One region of the Micromonospora sp. CPCC 205561 genome, then DNA from elsewhere that is predicted to be linked to it. Evidence: riboswitches for the same ligand, from Rfam matches in the RefSeq annotation. Region 1 holds a riboswitch; each other region holds the start of a gene.
What was found. A riboswitch is a leader RNA that binds a small molecule or an ion and turns the genes downstream of it on or off. The one in region 1 is predicted to bind S-adenosylmethionine.
Positions count from the first base shown of each region.

Region 1 (6,482 bases):
CGCGACGATGACGCGGCTGCGCGGCCTGCTCACCGGCGAAGCGGCGGCGCTGGGCCAACTCGACGAGGCGCAGCGGCTGGCCGACCGCTGGCGCGACCGGTTCGCCGAGCGCCTGGTCGGCGCCCGGCGGGCCGGCGCGACGCCGCAGGAGCTGGCGCCGCTGGTGACGGGGGACGCGGAGACCTTCGAGGCGGTACGCGCCGAGCTGACCGGGTTGGTCGGCCGCCTGGACCGGATCCGTGACGCCGGCCGCGGCGACCTCGACCGCGCCCGGGCGCTGCGGGACCTGACCTTCGTGTCGATCCTGGCGGCCCTGCTGCTCTGCGGGATCGTCGGCTCCGTGCTCGTACGCACGAGGGTGCTGCGGCCGCTGGACCGGCTGGGCGCCTCGGTGCGGCAGGTGGCCGGCGGCGACTTCCGGCACCGGCTGCGGCCGGACGGCCCGGCCGACATCGCCCGGCTCACCACCGACGTGGAGACCATGCGCCGCACGGTGGTGCAGGCGTGGGAGAGCAGTCAGCACGACCGCGACGCCCTGGAACAGCAGGCAGCCGAGCTGCGCCGCTCCAACGAGGACCTGGAGCAGTTCGCGTACGTGGCGTCACACGACCTGCAGGAGCCGCTGCGCAAGGTGGCGTCGTTCTGCCAGATGCTGGAGCGCCGCTACGCCGACCAGCTCGACGACCGGGCCCGGCAGTACATCGGCTTCGCCGTCGACGGGGCGAGCCGGATGCAGGAGCTGATCAATGACCTGCTCACCTTCTCCCGGATCGGCCGGGTCTACGCGGAGCAGCGGGAGGTCGACCTGGCCGAGGTGCTCGCGCAGGCGGAGGCGAACCTCTCCCGGGCGGTGGAGGAGGCCGGCGCGACCATCACCCACGACCCGCTGCCCACCGTGCGCGGCGAGCCGACCCTGCTGACCATGCTGTGGCAGAACCTGCTGGGCAACGCCGTCAAGTTCCGCAGCCCCGACCGGGCCCCGCTGGTACGGGTGACGGTCGCGGAGACGCCGGAGGGCTGGTCGTTCGCGGTCGAGGACAACGGCATCGGCATCGACCCCCGGTACGCCGAGAAGATCTTCGTCATCTTCCAGCGGCTGCATCCCCGGGGCGCCTACCCGGGCACCGGCATCGGCCTGGCGATCTGCAAGAAGGTCGTCGAGCACCACGGCGGGACGTTGAGCCTGGACGAGGCGTACCAGGGCGGGACGCGGTTCGTCTTCACGATGCCGCGCGTGCCGGCGGCGGTCGTACCCGGACAGTCGGGCGAGCCGGCGGCGGAGCAGAGGGTCCCGGTCTGAGGGAGCACGCGACGGCGTGCCGGGCGCGATGCCAGCGGGGCAGGATTGGACCTCGCCCCGGCACCGCCCGTGCTCCCTACGATGACGGCCCACGATCCGGGCACCGCCGGGAGGGACGTCATGCGGGAGCGCTTCGCCGACCTGTCCACGCCGCTGATCGCCGACGCCTGCGTAGGCCTCGGTGTGCCGCCGCGCGCGGCGCCGGCCGGGATCCGCGCGGTCGTCCCCGGTCACCGGATCGCGGGCCGGGTGCTGCCGGTGCGCCACCACGGCAGCGTCGACGTGTTCCTGGAGGCGTACGCGAACGCGGCCCCGGGCGACGTGCTCGTCATCGACAACGGCGGCCGCGGCGACGAGGCGTGCGTCGGCGAACTGGCGGTGCTGGAGGGCGTCGCGGCCGGGATCGCCGGGCTGCTGGTGTGGGGCCTGCACCGGGACACTCCCGAGCTGGTGGAGATCGGCCTGCCCGTGTTCAGCTACGGCGCCCTCCCCCTCGGGCCGACCCGGCTCGACCCAAGGGAGCCGGAAACGCTCACCAGCGCCCGGGTCGGGCCGCACCTGGTGGGTCCCGACGACCTCGTGGTCGCCGACGACGACGGCGCGCTCTTCCTCCCCGCCGGGCGCGCCGCGGAGCTGTTCGCCGCGGCGGAGCGCATCCGCGACGTCGAGCGGGTCCAGGCACGGCGGATCCGCGCCGGGGAGACGCTGCGCGAGCAGACCGGCTTCGCCGAGTACCTGGCCCACCGCGCCACCGACCCGGCCTACACCTTCCGCCGGCACCTGCGGCGGGTGGGCGGGGCGATCGAGGAGTGACCCGGGCCCGGGTGAGGGTCGTCATAGCGGCTGGACGGTTGCCGGGGACGGGCTGCTAGCCTCGTCGGCAGGTCATGAGCGCCAGCGTCAAGCCCCGGCTCGCTGGCCGGCAACCCTCGTCCGCGCAGGGGTGCCCCGGGTGAGGACCAGGCACCGGAGTGGTTCCGGTGCAAGCGCGGCCTGGTTCCCGGGTCGTCACCGACCGAGGAGAGCCATGTCCTTCCGCAGCCTCGCCCCACCGGCGGGCCCCGCCGTGGCCCCGACGGAGCCGGCCCTGACGCGGCGCCGCCACGTCGACACGATGCGGGTCTGCGCCACCTCCTGTCGCCCCGGCGACGCGCGCTAGGCGCGCCACCCCTTCTGCCACGACCCATCCCAGCGGTACGCCCACCGGGCGCACCGTCGGCGACGCACGCCCGTGCCCGCCACCGGAACACCTCATCGGAGACACCTGTGCGCATCCTTTCCTCCCTCACCCGGGCCGCCGCCCTCGGCGTCGCCGCCGTCCTCGCCGCCACCGCGCTGACCGGCTGCGGCGACGACGCCTCCGGCGCCTCGGCCGACAACCCGTACGGCCTGCTCCAGCCGGGCGTGCTGCGCGCCGGCACGCTCACCGACGCCCCGCCGAACGTCTACCTCAAGGACGGCAGGTTCACCGGCTTCGACAACGACCTGCTCACCGCGGTCGCCGCGAAGGTCGGCCTGAAGGTGGAGTTCGTCGGCACGGACTTCTCCGCCCTGCTCTCCCAGGTCAACAACCGCAAGTTCGACGTCGGCAGCTCCTCGATCACGATCACCGAGGCGCGGAGGAAGACCGTCGACTTCGGCAACGGCTACGACTTCGGCCACTTCGGACTCGACGTGCCGGCCGGCTCGTCGATCACCGGATTCGACCAGCTCGCCGGCAAGCGGGTCGTGGTCGTGCAGGGCACCGTCCAGGACGACTACGCCACCGGCGAGGGGCTCGACCCGGTCCGGGTGCCCGACTACAACGGCGCGATCAACCAGCTCAAGGCCGGCACCGCCGACGCCTGGATCGCCCCCGCCGAGATCGGCGACAAGTCGGCCGCCGACAGCGGCGGCAAGATCACCGTGGCGGCCAAGCTGCTCAGCCCTGCCCCCACGGCGTACGCGTTCGCCAAGGGCAACGACAAGCTGCGCGAGGCACTGGACAAGGGCCTCGACGAGGTGATCGCGGACGGCACGTGGAGCCGCCTGCAGGCCCAGTACTACCCGGGCCGCCCGATCCCGGCCGACTTCAAGCCGGGCAGCGGCACGGTTGCGGTGCCGTCGGCGTCGGCCACCTCCTGAGACGTACGGACGACGAGCGGGCGGGGCGGTGGGAGGAACGATGGATCCGTTGAGCACCCTGTGGGAGACCTTCTTCGACTGGGACTCCATGCGCGAGGCGCTGCCCGAGATGCTGACGGTGGGGCTGCCCAACACGCTGATCCTGGCGGTCTCCGCCGCCCTGCTCGGCTCGGTGCTGGGCATGGCACTGGCCGTCGCGGGCATCTCGCGTACCCGATGGCTGCGGTGGCCGGCGCGGGTCTACACCGACGTGTTCCGCGGCCTGCCCGCCGCGGCGACGATCCTGCTCATCGGCGTCGGCCTGGCGCCGCTGGGCATGCGGGTGTGGGGGCCCAACCCGTACCCCCTGGGCATCCTGGCGCTGTCGCTGATCGCGGCGGCCTACATCGGCGAGATCTTCCGCTCCGGCATCCAGTCGGTGGAGGCCGCGCAGCTGGAGGGGGCCCGGGCACTGGGCCTGTCCTGGGGTGAGGCGATGCGCCTGGTGATCGTCCCGCAGGGGATCCGCCGGGTGCTGCCCGCCTGGGTGAACCAGCTGATCGCGCTGATCAAGGACTCCAGCCTGGTCTACTTCCTCGGCCTGCTGGCCAGCCAGCGGGAGTTGTTCCGGATCGGGCAGGACTACGCGGCGAACACCGGCAACCAGTCGGCGCTGCTGCTGGCCGGGCTGTGCTACCTGACGCTGACGGTTCCGCTGACGCACGCCGTCAACTGGATCGACCGGCGGCTGCGGCACGGCCGGCAGGCCACCGCGCCCGGTGACGACGACGACCTCGACCTGGCGCTGCCGGGCGCGGCGGGAGGGAACCAGCGATGAGCATCGACACGACGGCACCGGTGAGCCTGCGCGTCCGCGACGTGCACCTGGCCTTCGGGGCGCACCGGGTGCTGCGCGGGGTGGACCTGGACGTGGCGCGCGGGGCGACGGCCTGCGTGATCGGGCCGTCCGGGTCGGGCAAGTCCACCCTGCTGCGCACGATCAACCGGCTGATCGAGCCCGACCGCGGCGACGTGCTGCTCGACGGGCGCAGCGTGCTCGGCGACGACCCGGACGCCCTGCGGCAGCGGATCGGCATGGTCTTCCAGCAGTTCAACCTCTTTCCGCACATGAGCGTGCTGCGCAACGTCACCCTCGCGCTGCGTCGCGTCCGCGGGCTCGGCGAGGACGAGGCGGTGGCCGTCGCCCGCGAGCACCTGGAGCTGGTGGGGCTGGCGGCCAAGGCCGACGCCCGCCCGGCGCACCTCTCCGGCGGGCAGCAGCAGCGGGTCGCGATCGCCCGCGCGCTGGCGTTGCGCCCGCAGGTGATGCTCTTCGACGAGGCGACCTCCGCCCTGGATCCGGAGCTGGTCAAGGGGGTGCTGGGGCTGATGGCCGAACTCTCGGCCGGCGGCATGACGATGGTGGTGGTCACCCACGAGATGGGCTTCGCCCGCGAGGTCGCCGACACCGTCGCCTTCATGGACCGCGGCGTGGTGCTGGAGGCCGGCGAGCCGGCCGCGATCTTCGAGCGGGCCGAGCACCCCCGGCTACGCCGGTTCCTCTCCCAGGTGCTCTAGCGCCGAGCCGGTCGGTGAACCGACCCGTCCGGTGCCGTAGGTCCCGTTCCCACGCGGCGGCAGGCTCCGCAGTTCCGCGGTGAGCTGTTCGAGGTACCCGGGCGGCCCGGCCTCGGCGAACCACAGCCAGAGTTCGGCGGCGTGGATCGGTGACCAGGCCCGGACCATGGCCGGGTCGGCTCCGCACCCTTCGACGAGGACGTCGAACGAGCGCGGGTCCTTCCGCTCGGCGCCCCAGGACGCCCGTGACAGTTCTCCGAGCGGGTCGCCGAGATGGGCCGCCTCCCAGTCCACGACCACCGTGATGTCGCCGCTCCCTGCCGCATCCCGCCATCCTGCCAGGCGCGGAAGGCTGGCGCGCCGGCGAGTCTTGGCAATATCCTCCACAGCACACGCGACGCCTGGAGTTCCTTTTCAGAGGCCCGCCCTGCCCCGCCCCGCCCGCCGCAGAGGAGATGCCGTGCACGTCGAGAGTTCCGCACTGGACCGCCGGACCCTGCTCCGGGCCGGCCTCGGCGCCGCCACGGTCGCGGTGGTCGGCAGCCAGCTCACCCTCCCGCTCGCCGCGCGGGCGGACCCCGGCGCCGACCTGGACTGGATCTACAGCTGCGACGAGTGGGGCGCGCGCCCGCCGAGGGACCCGCTGGCGGTCAGCGCCATCCCCACCAACAAGATCATCGTGCACCACATGGCGTTCCCGAACGTCACCGACCACTCCGAGGCACAGGCGGTCAAGCTGGCCCGCGACTGCCAGGACCTGCACATGGACGGCAACGGGTGGTCCGACACCGGCCAGCACTTCACGATCAGCCGCGGCGGGTACGTCATGGAGGGACGCCGGGGCAGCCTGGAGCGGCTGCGGGCCGGCGACCGGCAAATGATCTCGGCGCACTGCCCGGGCGAGAACGGCCGGGCCATCGGCATCGAGAACGAGGGCACGTACGTCACCGAGACGCCGCCGGAGGCCCTGCTGGACTCCCTGGTCACGCTCTGCGCGACCATCTGCCGGCGGTACGGGCTGCACGCCCACGACATCTTCGGCCACTGGGACTTCCGTACCACGCTCTGCCCCGGCGCCGCCTTCTACGGGCAGTTCCCCGCCCTGCGCCGCCGCGTCTTCGAGGCACTCGGCACCGACCTGGCCGACGTGCCGGCCCGCCGCTGGCCGGACCTGTGGCGCTTCGTCGGCTCGCCCAGCGTCCGGGTGGTGCAGTACCTGCTCGCCCACCGGGGCTACCCCGTGCCGGTCAACAGCGTCTTCGACGCCGCCACCGTCGCCGCGGTGCAGGACTGGCAACACCGCAACGGCATCCCGGTCGACGTCGACGCCACCCTCACCGCGCCCACCTGGGAGACCCTGGTGCCGGAGCTGGGCAAGGACGCCACCGGCCTCCCGGTGAGCGCCGTGCAGTTCCTGCTGAACTTCCGGGGACACGCCGGCGTCACCGTCACCGGCGAGTACGACCACGCGACCAGAACGGCCGTCAAGGACGTCCAGCGG
Region 1 is NZ_JBAKHV010000065.1:20,119-26,600, reverse strand. Features, by position in the region: gene V6V16_RS24765 (sensor histidine kinase) at 1-1,300, shown strand, start outside; gene V6V16_RS24760 (RraA family protein) at 1,421-2,113, shown strand; SAM riboswitch class IV at 2,184-2,295, shown strand; gene V6V16_RS24755 (ABC transporter substrate-binding protein) at 2,567-3,424, shown strand; gene V6V16_RS24750 (amino acid ABC transporter permease) at 3,465-4,241, shown strand; gene V6V16_RS24745 (amino acid ABC transporter ATP-binding protein) at 4,244-4,981, shown strand; gene V6V16_RS24740 (hypothetical protein) at 4,952-5,275, opposite strand; gene V6V16_RS24735 (peptidoglycan recognition protein family protein) at 5,442-6,482, shown strand, end outside.

Region 2 (6,482 bases), on a different contig from region 1:
GCTGGGGCTGCTGTCGACGCCGGTGCAGACCGACGACGTGGTACGCGGCGCGATTTCCGCGATCAGCTACGCGACGCTCTTCTGGGGGCTGGCCTTCTGGCGCTTCACCCGCAAGGACATCACCAGCTGAGGTCCTGCGCGCCTCACGGCAGCGGCGGCGTCGAACTGCTCGGCGCCGAGCCGCCCGGGTCCGGGTCGCCCGGCAGCGGGCGGGTGGGCGTCGGCGCCGGGTCGGCCGCCCGCTTCTGCCACGCGCTGACGCCGATCCGGCCCGTGTTGCCGAGGTCGATCGGCCCGTCGAGGCCGACGACCTGCGCGGACCGGCCCACGGCGGGGGCGACCTCCAGCCGCTCGCCGGCCGTGGCGACGACCGTCGGGTCCGTCACCAGGTTGCGCCAGAGCACGGCGGCGCCGGCCCGCTCGCCGGGCCGCAGGATCAGCGGCCGGGGCGGATCGTCGAAGCCCGACGTGATCCCCTCGGCCCCGTCGATCACCCGGACCGGGATCGGGTCGCCGTCGCCGTCGAACAGTCGCGGCACCGGGTAGCCGTCGAGCCGGTAGGGCTCCGTGCCGCAGTTGACCAGCTCCAGCCCGAGGGCCCGCAGACCCATCGCGGCGCTGGTGCCCGGCGAACTGATGTGGACGCCGGAGTCCGGGCAGCCGGCGGTGGGGGCGGCCCCGGACGCCGGCGCGGTCCCTCTCGGTACCCTGCTCGGCGCCGGTTCGACCGACGGCAGGTCACCCGCCGGGGAGCAGGCGCCCAGCAGGACGAGTCCGCAGACCGCGAGCCCGACCGTCCGCGTCGGGTCTGGAACTCCCCGGTGACGGCGCGCCGCGGGTCGGGCTTCGGGAAGTGCCATCGCCCGATCATCGCACCCGCCGGTGCGGCGCCGATCCTGGGACGGCGGCCGTCGAGCGCGGTTCGGCCGCCCCACCTGCGCGACCACCGCTCCGGGCACCCTCCGGGCGCCTGTCGCGCCGGCTCGGCCACGACATCACCGGTCCCGGAACCCGGCCGACGCGGTCGGAGCGGGACGGGAGCCGCCGGTCCGCCTCGCCCGGGTGGTGGCGGGCCCGCACCGACGTAAGCGGGGGCGTGTCGGGGTCAGTGGGAACGGGGCCCGCGCCTGCGGGTGGAGGAGTCCACTGCGGTGTCGCCGTCGGCGGAGCCGGCCGTGCCGCCGTCGGTGCCGGTCGCGCGGGTGTCGGCGTGGCTCAGCTCCACCAGCTTCGTGCCCCTGAGCTGGTAGACGGCGGTGCGTCGGATGCTCAGCTCCGCCGTCGGGCCGTCCGCGGGCCGGGTCAGGTAGACCACCGTCGCCCTGCCGTCGCGGACGCTGACGCTCTGCACCGGCGTACGGTCGCCGAGGTCGGCCTGGGCCTGGTAGTCCGGCTTTCCTCCGACGTTGCGCCAGGCGGCGAGGGTGAAGAAGCGGCCGGTGCCGCCGCCGTCGAGCATGACCACTCCGATCGCGTCGGCCGCGCCGTCGCCGTCGAGGTCGCCGACGGCGCACGGCCGCTGCAACTCCACTGTCGTGCCGTCCCGGTCGGACCAGCGGCCGTCGGCGAGGGGGATCGGGGCCGCGTACCCCTGGTAGCGGACCTTCGGGCTGCCGACCCGGGTGTCGCGCAGCGCGGCGCAGGTGAGCCGGTCACCGGTGCGGCGCGTCGGGGTCGCCCGGCTGGTCGCCGGGGCGGCGTCGGCGTCGTCCCGCTGCGCGGCGGTGCCGGCGGCCCGGTCGGCGGACCGGCTCCGCTTCTTCCGGCTGCCCGAGGAGCAGGCGGTGGTGGCCACCAGCAGGCAGGCCATGGAGAGCGCCACCACCGGGACGAGTTTGCGACGCATCACGCGTTCCTTTCCGTCGATGTGCCCGCACCGTAGCGGCCTCGCGCCAGCGCGCCCGCCGGTGGTGGACCAGGGCCGGCGCGGCGTCCATCCGGAGGGCGGCAGCGCTCGACGGCCCGGGCGGCGGGGCGTGCCGCGGACCGTCCGGCCGGACGGCCGGGCCTGCGGCGTCGCTCACAGCGTGGGATGTCCCGCCGGTCCGGGCGGCGTCGGTGCTTAGACTCGACGGCACAACTGCATACCTCATCCAGAGGGGCTGAGGGATACGGCCCGACGACGCCCCGGCAACCACCCCGCGCGCTCATCGCAGAGCGACCGGCGGGGCAGGTGCCAATTCCGTCCCCGCCGCAGGGTGCGATGCGGGGAAAGATGAGAGGACCCTCGACATGACGTCGACGTTCGCCCCGCCCGGCATCGACACCACGGCCAGCCCCGCCCGCGCCCTGGTCTGCCGCGCCTGCTCGGCCCGCTACCCGCTCGCCGCCCAGCACGCCTGCTACGAGTGTTTCGGCCCGCTGGAGGTCGACTACGACGCCGCCGCGCTCGCGCGGGTCACCCGGAAGCAGATCGAGGCGGGCCCGCAGAACATCTGGCGGTACGCGGCGTTGCTGCCCGCCGGTCAGGACCCGGCGACGCGGGTCACCCTCGACCCGGGCTTCACCCCGCTGGTGGCCGCCCCGCACCTCGCCGCCCAGCTGGGCATCACCGCTCCGCTCTGGGTCAAGGACGACAGCGCCAACCCGACGCACTCGTTCAAGGACCGGGTGGTCTCCGTGGCCCTGACCGCCGCCCACGCCCTCGGCTTCAGCCGCTACGCCTGCGCCTCCACCGGCAACCTGGCCAATTCGGTCGCCGCGCACGCCGCCCGGGCCGGCGCGCCGTCGGTGGTCTTCATCCCGAGCGACCTGGAGCAGGGCAAGGTGGTCACCACCGCCGTCTACGGCGGCGAGCTGGTCGCCATCGACGGCTCGTACGACGACGTGAACCGGCTCTGCGGCGAGCTGGTGGAGACGGACGAGTTCGAGGACACCGCGTTCGTCAACGTGAACGTACGCCCCTACTACGCCGAGGGGTCCAAGACGCTCGGCTACGAGGTGGCCGAGCAGCTCGGCTGGCGGATCCCGGCGCAGGTGGTGATCCCGATGGCCTCCGGCGAGCTGCTCACCAAGATCGACAAGGCGTTCACCGAGCTGGTCGAGATCGGCCTGGTGGAGGCGCCGGCCGGCGGCTGGAAGGTGTTCGGCGCCCAGTCGGCCGGCTGCAACCCGATCGCCACCGCGCTGCACGCCGAAAGCGACACCATCGTCCCGGTCAAGCCGACCGGCATCGCCAAGTCGCTGAACATCGGGGACCCGGCCGCCGGCCTCTACGCCCTGGAGGCGGTGCGCCGCACCGGGGGCTGGATGGAGTACGTCGACGACGACGAGATCCGCGCCGGCATCCGGCTGCTGGCCCGGACCACCGGCGTCTTCGCCGAGACCGCCGGCGGGGTGACCGTGGCGGTGCTGCGCAAGCTGGTCGAGGCGGGCCGGCTCGACCCGACGGCGGAGACCGTCGTCTTCAACACCGGCGAGGGCCTCAAGACCCTCGACGCCGTGGCCGCCGAGGTGGGCCCCACCCACCGCATCAAGCCCTCCCTGCGCGCCGCCCGAGACGCCAACCTCCTCTCCTGACCACCCCCACCCGCCCCGCCTTCCCACCCCCACCCCACCCCTCGCCCCGCCCCCGCCACACCCGCCCCGCCATCTTGCACTCGTCGCCCCCGCATTCCCGACATTTCGGCCCGGCTGGGGGCGGAAAGTGCAAGATCGCGGGGGCAGGAGGGGGCAGGACGGGGCGGGGCGGGGAGGGAGGGGGCGGGGGAGGGGGGGGCGGGGAGCGGTGGGTAGCTGTGGTTTTGCTGTGCGTACGCGAAATGCGGTCCCGAGGACTTGACGGCAGGAAAGGGACGGCGCAGGATGCTCCCTGCGGGAGGGCGTTTCGCCGGAGACTTTCAGTTCTTGCGACCCAACGCCGGAGGCGTTGTGCGAGCGTCCCTCCCGACCAACGTTCCGATCGGGCCGGCGTAAAATCGCTGGCCCGATCGTCGTTTCATGACGCACCCTCACCTGATGGGCATCACGATCGCGCCGCTCGACGTCGCCGACCAGGCCGCGATCGACCAGGCCTACCGGATCGGCGCGGCGGCCAACGAGGCCGATCTGCCGGACTTCCCGCCCTTCTGCCGGCGGCGCTTCGAGGCGTCGGTCCGGCACCCGATGCCGGGCAACGCCCCGCTCTGGGCGCTGGCCCGGCTCGACGGCCTGCCGGCCGGCTACCTCGCGCTGGAGCTGCCGCAGCTCGACAACACCGAGAACGCCACGGTCGACCTGATCGTGCACCCGGGGTACCGGCGCCGCGGCGTCGGCCGGGCGCTGCGCGAGCACGCCGTACGCCTGCTGCGGGAGCGGGGTCGCAAGCGGGTGGTGGGGATGGCGGTCCACGCGCTGCCCGGCGGCCCGGCCCGGTCCGGGGCGGGCGCCGCCTTCGCCGCCTGGGCGGGCGCCCGGCCGGCGCTGGCCGAGGTCCGCCGCCGGCTCGACACCACCCGGCTCGACGACGCCGCCCTGGACGCGGCGCTCGCCGAGGCCCGGTCCCGCGCCGCGGGCTACCGCACCGTCCGCTGGCAGGGCCACACCCCCGAGGAGTACGTCGCCGACATCGCCTACCTCGACGGCCGGCTGATGGCCGACGCGCCCCTGGGCGACGTGGAGTGGGAGCCGGAGCGGATCGACGCCGACCGGCTGCGGGGCACGGACCTGGCGCTGGACGCGCGGGGCCGGCGGCGCTACCACACGGCGGTGCGCCACGAGGCGTCCGGCCGACTGGTCGCCTGGACCCTGCTCGACGTGGGCGCGTCGGCCGACTGGCACGCGTTCCAGCAGATCACCCTCGTCGACCCGGAGCACCGCGGCCACCGCCTCGGCCTGCTCGCCAAGGTCGAGAACCTGCGCCATTTGCTGGCCCACGAGCCGGCGGTACGCGCGATCGACACCTTCAACGCGGCCGAGAACGCCCACATGGTGCGGATCAACGAACAGCTCGGGTTCCGCCCCGTCGACGGCTGGACCGACTGGCAGCTCACGATCTGAGTTGTGACACGGCCCTACTGATACTGGGGCTTCCTGTTGCATGATGGCGGGCATGACGGAGACCCCGCACCCCCTGTACGACAGGCACGCCGACACCCTCAACCGTGCGCTGACCGCGATCACGGAGCGCGGGTACTGGTCCGCCTACCCGGAGTCGCCCAGCCCCCGGGTCTACGGCGAGACCGCCGCCGCCGACGGCAAGGCCGCCTTCGAGGCGTACCTCGGCGGCGACTTCCCCCTCGACCAGCCGGGCACGGCCGACCGGGTCGCCACCGAGACGAGCCCGTTCGGCGTCGAGCTGGACGTCCGCTACCCGCACGCCGGCGCCGACGAGCTGGTCGCCGCCGCCTCGGCGGCCCTGCCAGGCTGGCGCGACGCCGGCCCGCAGGCCCGGGTGGGCGTTTGCCTGGAGATCCTCGACCGGTTGCACAAGCACATCTTCGAACTGGCCAACGCGGTGCAGTTCACCAGCGGCCAGGCGTTCGTGATGGCGTTCCAGGCCGGTGGCGCGCACGCGCTGGACCGCGCGCTGGAGGCGGTCGCCTACGCGTACGCGGAGATGACCCGGCACCCGGGGACGGCGGGCTGGGAGAAGGCGGCCGGTAAGGGCGACCCGCTGCGGATGAGCAAGACGTTCCACGTGGTGCCCCGCGGTGTGGCGCTGGTCATCGGCTGCAACACGTTCCCGACCTGGAACTCGTACCCCGGGCTGTTCGCCTCGCTGGTCACCGGCAACCCGGTGGTCGTCAAGCCGCACCCGCGCGCCGTGCTGCCGCTGGCCATCACGGTCAGGTACGCCCGCGAGGTGCTCGCCGAGGCGGGCTTCGACCCGAACCTCGTCCTGCTCGCCCCCGAGGCCCCCGGCGAGAAGCTCGCCTCCACGCTGGCCCTGCACCCGGCCGTGCGGATCGTCGACTTCACCGGCTCGACCGAGTACGGCGACTGGCTGGAGACCAACGCCCGGCAGGCGGCGGTGTACACGGAGAAGGCCGGGCTGAACACGGTGGTGATCGACTCCACCGACGACTTCGCCGGGATGTGCCGCAACCTCGGCTTCACGCTGACCCTGTACAGCGGCCAGATGTGCACCACCTCGCAGAACATCCTGATCCCCGCCGGCGGCATCTCCACCGACCAGGGGCACAAGAGCTTCGACGAGGTGGCCGGCGGGATCGCGGCGGCGATCGCGAAGATCACCGCCGACCCGGCGCGCGGGGTGGAGATGACCGGCGCCATCGTCAACGACGGGGTGCTGGAGCGCCTCGACGAGGTCACCAAGGTCGGCCGGGCGGTGCTGGAGTCGCGTACGGTCGAGCACCCGGCCTTCCCCGGCGCGGTGGTCCGCACCCCGACGCTCGTCAGGCTGGCGGCCGACGACACCGCGACCTACTCGCAGGAGTGGTTCGGGCCGATCTCGTTCGCCATCGCCACGGACTCCACGGCGCACAGCCTGGAGATCCTGCGCTCCACGGTCGGCGAGAAGGGCGCGCTCACCGCGGCGGTCT
Region 2 is NZ_JBAKHV010000015.1:8,857-15,338, reverse strand. Features, by position in the region: gene V6V16_RS10870 (ABC transporter permease) at 1-130, shown strand, start outside; gene V6V16_RS10865 (DUF4232 domain-containing protein) at 144-860, opposite strand; gene V6V16_RS10860 (hypothetical protein) at 1,106-1,846, opposite strand; SAM riboswitch class I at 2,087-2,222, shown strand; gene thrC (threonine synthase) at 2,233-3,519, shown strand; gene V6V16_RS10850 (GNAT family N-acetyltransferase) at 3,958-4,977, shown strand; gene paaN (phenylacetic acid degradation protein PaaN) at 5,030-6,482, shown strand, end outside.
Region 2: another riboswitch for S-adenosylmethionine. It lies ahead of thrC (threonine synthase); the one in region 1 lies ahead of V6V16_RS24755 (ABC transporter substrate-binding protein).

Region 3 (6,482 bases), on a different contig from region 1:
CCTGGTGCCGTCACGCAGGAAGAAGAAGGTCGCGAAGAGCACCAGCAGCGTGCCGGTCAACACCTCGGCCAGCGTGGCGGCCGTGGAGAGGGCACCGCTGGTAAACCTCTCGGTGTTGTTGTTGATCCAGTCCTGGCCCTCCTCGATGTAGTTGTCGAGTTGGCCGTCCGAGAGGTGCAGCGGGCCGGTCTTGAGCCAGTCCTGGATCTGCCGGACGCCCTCGGAGGACTTCTTGCTCAGCTCCGGCACGCCCTGGATGAACTCGTTCACCACCAGCGTCAGCGTGCCGATCACCCCGGCCAGGCCGCCGACCAGCACGACCGCCGTCGCCAGCGACCGGGGCAGGCGGGCCCGCAGCAGCCAGCCGACCGCCGGCGCGAGCAGCGCCGAGAGGAGCAGCGCGATCGCCAGCGGGATGACCACGATCCGGATGGTGCCGACGATCTTCAGCAGGGCCCAGGCCACGACGCCGACCACGATGAGCCGCCAGGACCAGGCCGCGGCGATCCGCAGCGCGTGCGGCACGTCCGCGTCGTCCCGGCTGGAGGTGGAGGTGTGCGTGGCGCCGGGCGACGCCGCGCCGAGCACGGTCGCGGAGGGCCCCGCCGCCGGCCCGGGGGACGTCGGCGAGGCCACGCCGGCCGGTTCGGGAACGTCGGCCGGCTCCGTACGGCGTGCCCGCGCGGACTCCCGGCCCGACTCGTACGCGTGACGGAGCCGTCCGCGTATCCGCTCGAAGCGGCTCAAGCGCACCTCCTGGCAAGAGAACCGGCCCGGCCCACGCCGGTGGGCGGACAGGATACGTCCGACGACGCCACCGTAGGGCAGGTCTGCCACACAATGCCCCAGCCCCCCGGTGCGTAACCGCCCACGACCGGCCGACCGGGACACGGTAGCGTTTCCGGCGTGACCGCCGACCAGAATCTCGACTCCGGGCTGCCGATCCGCCTGCTGCACGACCGCGTGCTGGTGCGGATGGAGGGGAGCGAGGGTGAGCGACGCTCGACCGCCGGAATCGTGATCCCGGCGACCGCCGCCGTGGGCAAGCGCCTCGCCTGGGCCACCGCCGTGGGCGTGGGGCCGAACGTGCGCGCGATCGTCTCCGGCGACCGGGTCCTCTTCGACCCCGACGACCGCTCCGAGGTCGAGCTGCACGGCCGCGGGTACGTGCTGCTGCGCGAGCGCGACGTGCACGCCGTGGCCGCCGAGCGGATCGAGAACGACTCCACCGGCCTCTACCTCTGATCGCGCCCCCGCCCGCCCCGGATCGGGGCGTCGGCGTCGTTTGCCTCGCCCCCGGCCGGGAAGCCAGCCGCACCACCGGCCTGGGGAGGGACGATGCCGGTATTCGTGAAGAAGCTCTTGATCTGGGGGAGCGTCGCGTTCCTGATCTACTTCATGGCCTTCCGGCCGGAGGGCGCGGCGGAGATGTTCAAGGCGATCGGGGCGGGCCTGATGGCGATGGCGCAGGGCCTCGGTGACTTCCTCACCAGCCTGATGACCTGACGACCCGGGGCCGTCCCTGACCGAGGAGCGGCTCCGGTCGGGTCGGGCCGGGGCCGGCCCGACGCCCGCGTCGAGGCCGACCGCGTGACGCGTAGGTCAGGGACGGCCGGGCGGCCAGGCTGCCGGCGGCGGCGGGCCGCCGTACCAGCCCGGTGCGCCGTGACCGGCCGGGTAGGCCGGGGGCGGCGGCGGGGCGAGGATCACCGGGATCGGCACCACGGGCTCGTCCGGTGCCTCGACGACGCGCTGCGAGCCGTCCGGGAAGCGCAGGTGGTAGCGGCTCCCGTCCCAGATCCCCGCCGGCGCCTGCGGGTCCCTGCCGACGAAGAACGCCCGGTACGCGCCGATCGACTCCAGCAGCTCGCGTTCCTCCCGCGCGGTCCGCTCGCGGTCCGCCGGCCGCCGGTCCAGGCCGCGCAGGGCGCCGTCGCGCAGCAGCGCCAGCCGGGTCGCGGCGAACTGGTAGCCGCGCATCGCCTTCAGTCCCGCGTCGCCGGCCACCCGCTTGGCCCACGCCCGCGCCGCGTGCCGGCGCCCCAGGCTGCTCAGCGCCGCCACCTCGGGCGGGGTGAGCCAGCCCGCTCGGACGTAGTCCGGCAGGGTCCGCTCGGTGAGCCGCCCCTCCCAGGCGCGCAGCCACACGGCGAGCCCGACCATGCCGAAGAAGACCGGCACCATCACGCCGATGAAGCCGTACAGCATGATCAGCATCTGGCCGGTGGCCTGGGTGAGCGTCGGCAGCAGGTTCCAGAGGCCGTGCAGCATCATCGCCAGCAGCAGGCCGGCGATCGGGGCGAGCACCCGGACCCACCGGTCGGCGGCGCGCGCGGCGATCCCCAGCCCCACCCCGGTCATCGAGGTGAAGAGCGGGTGGGCGAAGCCGAAGAGCAGGATCCGGACGATGAAGACGGCGATGACCTGCTGCGCGCCGGTCGCGGGGCCGTACCGCTCCACGCCGGTGGCGTAGCCGTAGCCGCCCAGGTAGAGGATGTTCTCCACCATGGCGAACCCGATCGCGGAGAGCCCGCAGTAGACCAGGGCGTCGGTGATGCCGGAGATCTCCCGGCGGCGGAAGATCAGCAACAGGATCGGCCCGAGCGCCTTGGTCAGCTCCTCGATGAACGGCGCGACCAGCACCGCCGTCAGCGCGGTCGGCAGCCCCCACGCCTCGAAGCGCCCGGCCCAGAACTCGTTGACGGTCAGCGAGGCGGCGGTGGAGACGAACGCGCCCCAGGCGAAGCAGAAGACCAGGTACTTCAGCGGCTCCGGTTCGTAGCGGTCCAGCCAGAGGAAGCAGCCCACCAGCACCGGAACCGGGAGGATCGCGGCGACCACGCCGATCAGCAGCGCCTCGGCGCCGAGGTTCTCGCCCAGCGTGAAGACCATGAACAGCGCGCACGCCGCGATGAACAGGACGGTCGCGGCCAGCACCAGGAACCGACGCCAGCCCAGCCGGCGCAGCGGCATCCGGGGAGCCCCGCCGGCCGGCGGGACGGCGGGCGCGGTCGGCGACGGCGGCAGGGGTACGCCGGGCGGGGTGTCGGCCATGCGGTCAGCGTAACCACCGCGGGCCGGCTGGTCCGGGCGCATTCGCCCGGCTATGCTGCCCGCAGGTCACGAGCGCCAGCGTCAAGCCCCGGCTTGCTGGCCGGCAACCCTCGTCGAGTTCGCGGTGGGGTGCCCCGGGTGATGACCGGGCCCGGCCCGTGAACCGCGCGCCGGGCAAGCGCGGACCCCGCCCGTGTGTGCCCACCCGGGGTCCCTGGACCCGGAGGTCGGCCATGACCGTCACTCTCGTACCCCCGCCCGCGCCGCGGCCGGCCGCCGCCGTCGGGCCGCTCGACGTGCTCGGCGTGCCCGGCCAGGTCAACCTGGACTACGCGGCGACCGCGCCCTGCGCGCGGGTCGCGGCCGACGCGGTGGCCGAGCTGCTGCCCTGGTACGCCAGCGTGCACCGTGGCGCCGGAGCCCTGTCGCGGCGCTGCACCCTCGCCTACGAGCGCGCCCGGCAGACTGTCGGTGACTTCTTCGGCGCCCGCGCCGACGACCACGTGGTCTTCACCCGCAACACCACCGACGCGCTGAACCTGCTGGCCCGGGCCCTGCCCGCCGGCACCACGGTGGTGACCTTCGGCGGTGAGCACCACGCCAACCTGCTGCCCTGGCCGCGCGGCTCGGTCCGGCTGCCGGTGCCCCGGGAGCCGGCCGAGGCGGTCCGCGCGCTGGCCTGCGCGCTCGCCGAGCTACGCCGGCCCGGCACGGGGGGCGGCCCGCGCCCCGCGCAGGGCCCGCCGGTGCTGGTCGCGGTGACCGCCGCCAGCAACGTGACGGGCGAGCGCTGGCCGGTGGCCGAACTGGCCCGGGTGGCGCGGCGGCACGGGGCCCGGATCGCCGTGGACGCGGCGCAGCTCGCCCCGCACGCGCCGGTGGACGTCGCCGCCCTCGGCGTCGACTACCTCGCGGTCTCCGGTCACAAGCTGTACGCGCCGTTCGGCGCGGGGGTGCTGGTCGGGCGGGCGGACTGGCTGGACGCCGCGCCGCCCTACCTGGCCGGCGGGGGCGCCACCAGCCACGTCGGGGCGGCCACCCACGATGTACGGTGGTCGGCCGGCCCCGGCCGGCACGAGGCGGGTACGCCGAACCTGCTCGGCGCGGTCGCGCTGGCCGCGGTCTGCGCGGCCCTGGCCGACGCGGACCGGGGGGCCCTGCACGACGCCGAGCAGGCCCTGCTGGCCCGGCTGCGCGAGGGCATCGCGGCCCTGCCGCACGTGGTGGAGCTGCGCACCTTCGGGCCGGGCGCGCCCCGGGTGGGCATCGTGTCGTTCGCGGTGGCCGGCCGGGACTCGGCGGAGGTGGCGGCCGAGCTGGCCCGCGCGCACGACATCGGGGTACGGGACGGCCTCTTCTGCGCCCACCCGCTGGCCCGGCGGCTGCTCGTCGAGGCGGCGACGCGCAGCGGCCGGCGGGACCTGCCGCCGACCGCCCTGCGCGCCAGCATCGGCCTGGGCAGCACCGCCGCCCACGTGGACCGGCTGCTCGCCGCCCTGGCCGCGCTGGCGTGACGTGGCGGCCCGCCGCCCGGCCGCCCGGCCGCCCGGCCGCGCCGATCTTGCACTTGCCGCCCCGACAATCCGGACTCAAGCCTCACCTCGAAGGCCGAAAGTGCAAGATCGCGAGGGCGGGGGCGAGGGCAAGGGGCGAGGGGCGGGGGCGAGGGGCGGGGCGGGGCGGGGCGGGGGCGTGGGGCGGGGCGGGTCAGCCGAGTGGGGGTGTGGCGGGGGGTCTTGGGGCGTCGCTCCGCTCCCCCGCGTCCCGCGGCCGGTCCAGGTCGCCGAAGGACTGGCGCACCCCCCGGTTAGCCTCCTCCTGCGTGAGGCCCGAGGCCACCATCAGGTCGCTGGCCGTGGTACGCACCTGCGCGACCACCACGCTGCCGGAGAAGCCGACCCCGTCGGCGTACGCTCGGCCGGCCTCGCTGACCGCGCGCAACGCCCGCTCCCGCGCCTGCTCCGGTTCCTCCCCGACCGCGAACTCGTGCTTGAGCAGGCGTACCGACTCGGCCAGGTGGGCCAACGCGTCCGGCATCGACTCGGGGACGGGCTCCTCGTCCTCGATCAGGGTGACGGCGCGCCGGATCAGCGTGCCGGCGTTGCGCATCGCCCGGTCGAGCGGGTCGGCGGCCTCGGCGTAGTGGGTCAGCTCGTCCCTCCGGTGCCACCGGGCCGGCGAGAGCATGGCGGTCTCCTTCGCCCCCTCGATCGCCTCGGTGAAGGTGGAGAGCTCGTCCTGGTTGTTGCGGAGCCGTTCCAGGGCGCGTTGCGCCTTCTCGCGGTCGCGGTTCCGCAGGGCCTCCGCGGCGGCGTCCAGCTGGTCGGCGAGCAGGTCCAGGGCCGGCCGGGCGGCCCGGTTGATGATCCGCAGCGGATTGAGCGGCAGCAGGATCGCGGTGACCAGCAGCGCTATCCCGCCGCCGACGAAGGCGTCGACGAACCGGGGTATCTCCAGGTTCTCGGTCGACGGGCTGAGCGTCACTATCAGCACCGCGGTGGCCGCCGCCTGGATGACGATGGCCACGCTGGCGCCGGCGAAGATCGTCAGCAGGATGGCCAGGGTGACCACCAGACCCAGCTGCCACGGCCCGGTGCCGAGCAGGTAGATCAGGAAGTCGCCGACGGCGACCCCGACCGCCACCCCCACGATCAGCTCCATGGTGCGGCGGAACCGCTGACCGACCGAGACGGCGAGGGTGCCGACGGCGGAGATCGGCGCGAATACCGGCTGCGGGTTGCCCAGCAACTCGTGCGCCGCCAGCCAGGACAGCCCGGCGGCGAGACCGGCCTGCACGGCGAGGCCCAGCGCCATCCGGACCCGGTGCAGGCGGTCGTGCAGGGTGGCCTTGCCGTGGTGCCGCAGCTGCCGCAGCGCCTCGGCGATCCGGACCTCGTCGATCTCCGCCGCCCGGTCGCGCAGGATGACGCGCCGCACCAGCGAGCGGCGACGATCGCGGGCCACGGCCATGGCGGGGACTACCCGCGCCACGCCGGGTGAATCCTCGGCGCCGGCCGCGGTGCGGCACACTCGGCGCGTGGCGGAGCTTCTGGACCGGTGGCGGGCGGCGGCCCAGGGAGCCGGGGCGACCGACCCGGTTGAGTTGGCCCGGGCCGGCGGGGAACTGCTGGCCCGCTGGCGGGAGCCGCACCGGCACTACCACACCACCGGTCACCTGACGGCCGTCCTCGACGTGGTCGACGCCCACGCGTCCGCCGCCGGTCGGCCGGACCTGGTGCGCCTCGCCGCCTGGTGCCACGACGCGGTCTACGACCCGCGCGCCGAGGGCGACGCCAACGAGCGGCACAGCGCGGCGCTCGCCGGCACCCTGCTCGCCCGGTCGGGCCTGCCGGCCGATGCCGTGGACGAGGTGCGCCGGCTGGTACTGCTCACCGCCGGGCACGCCGTCGACCCGGGCGACGCCGACG
Region 3 is NZ_JBAKHV010000061.1:5,650-12,131, reverse strand. Features, by position in the region: gene V6V16_RS24095 (AI-2E family transporter) at 1-891, opposite strand, end outside; gene V6V16_RS24090 (GroES family chaperonin) at 907-1,245, shown strand; gene V6V16_RS24085 (hypothetical protein) at 1,339-1,506, shown strand; gene V6V16_RS24080 (PrsW family intramembrane metalloprotease) at 1,603-3,096, opposite strand; SAM riboswitch class IV at 3,119-3,241, shown strand; gene V6V16_RS24075 (aminotransferase class V-fold PLP-dependent enzyme) at 3,288-4,568, shown strand; gene V6V16_RS24070 (FUSC family protein) at 4,762-6,018, opposite strand; gene V6V16_RS24065 (HD domain-containing protein) at 6,092-6,482, shown strand, end outside.
Region 3: another riboswitch for S-adenosylmethionine. It lies ahead of V6V16_RS24075 (aminotransferase class V-fold PLP-dependent enzyme); the one in region 1 lies ahead of V6V16_RS24755 (ABC transporter substrate-binding protein).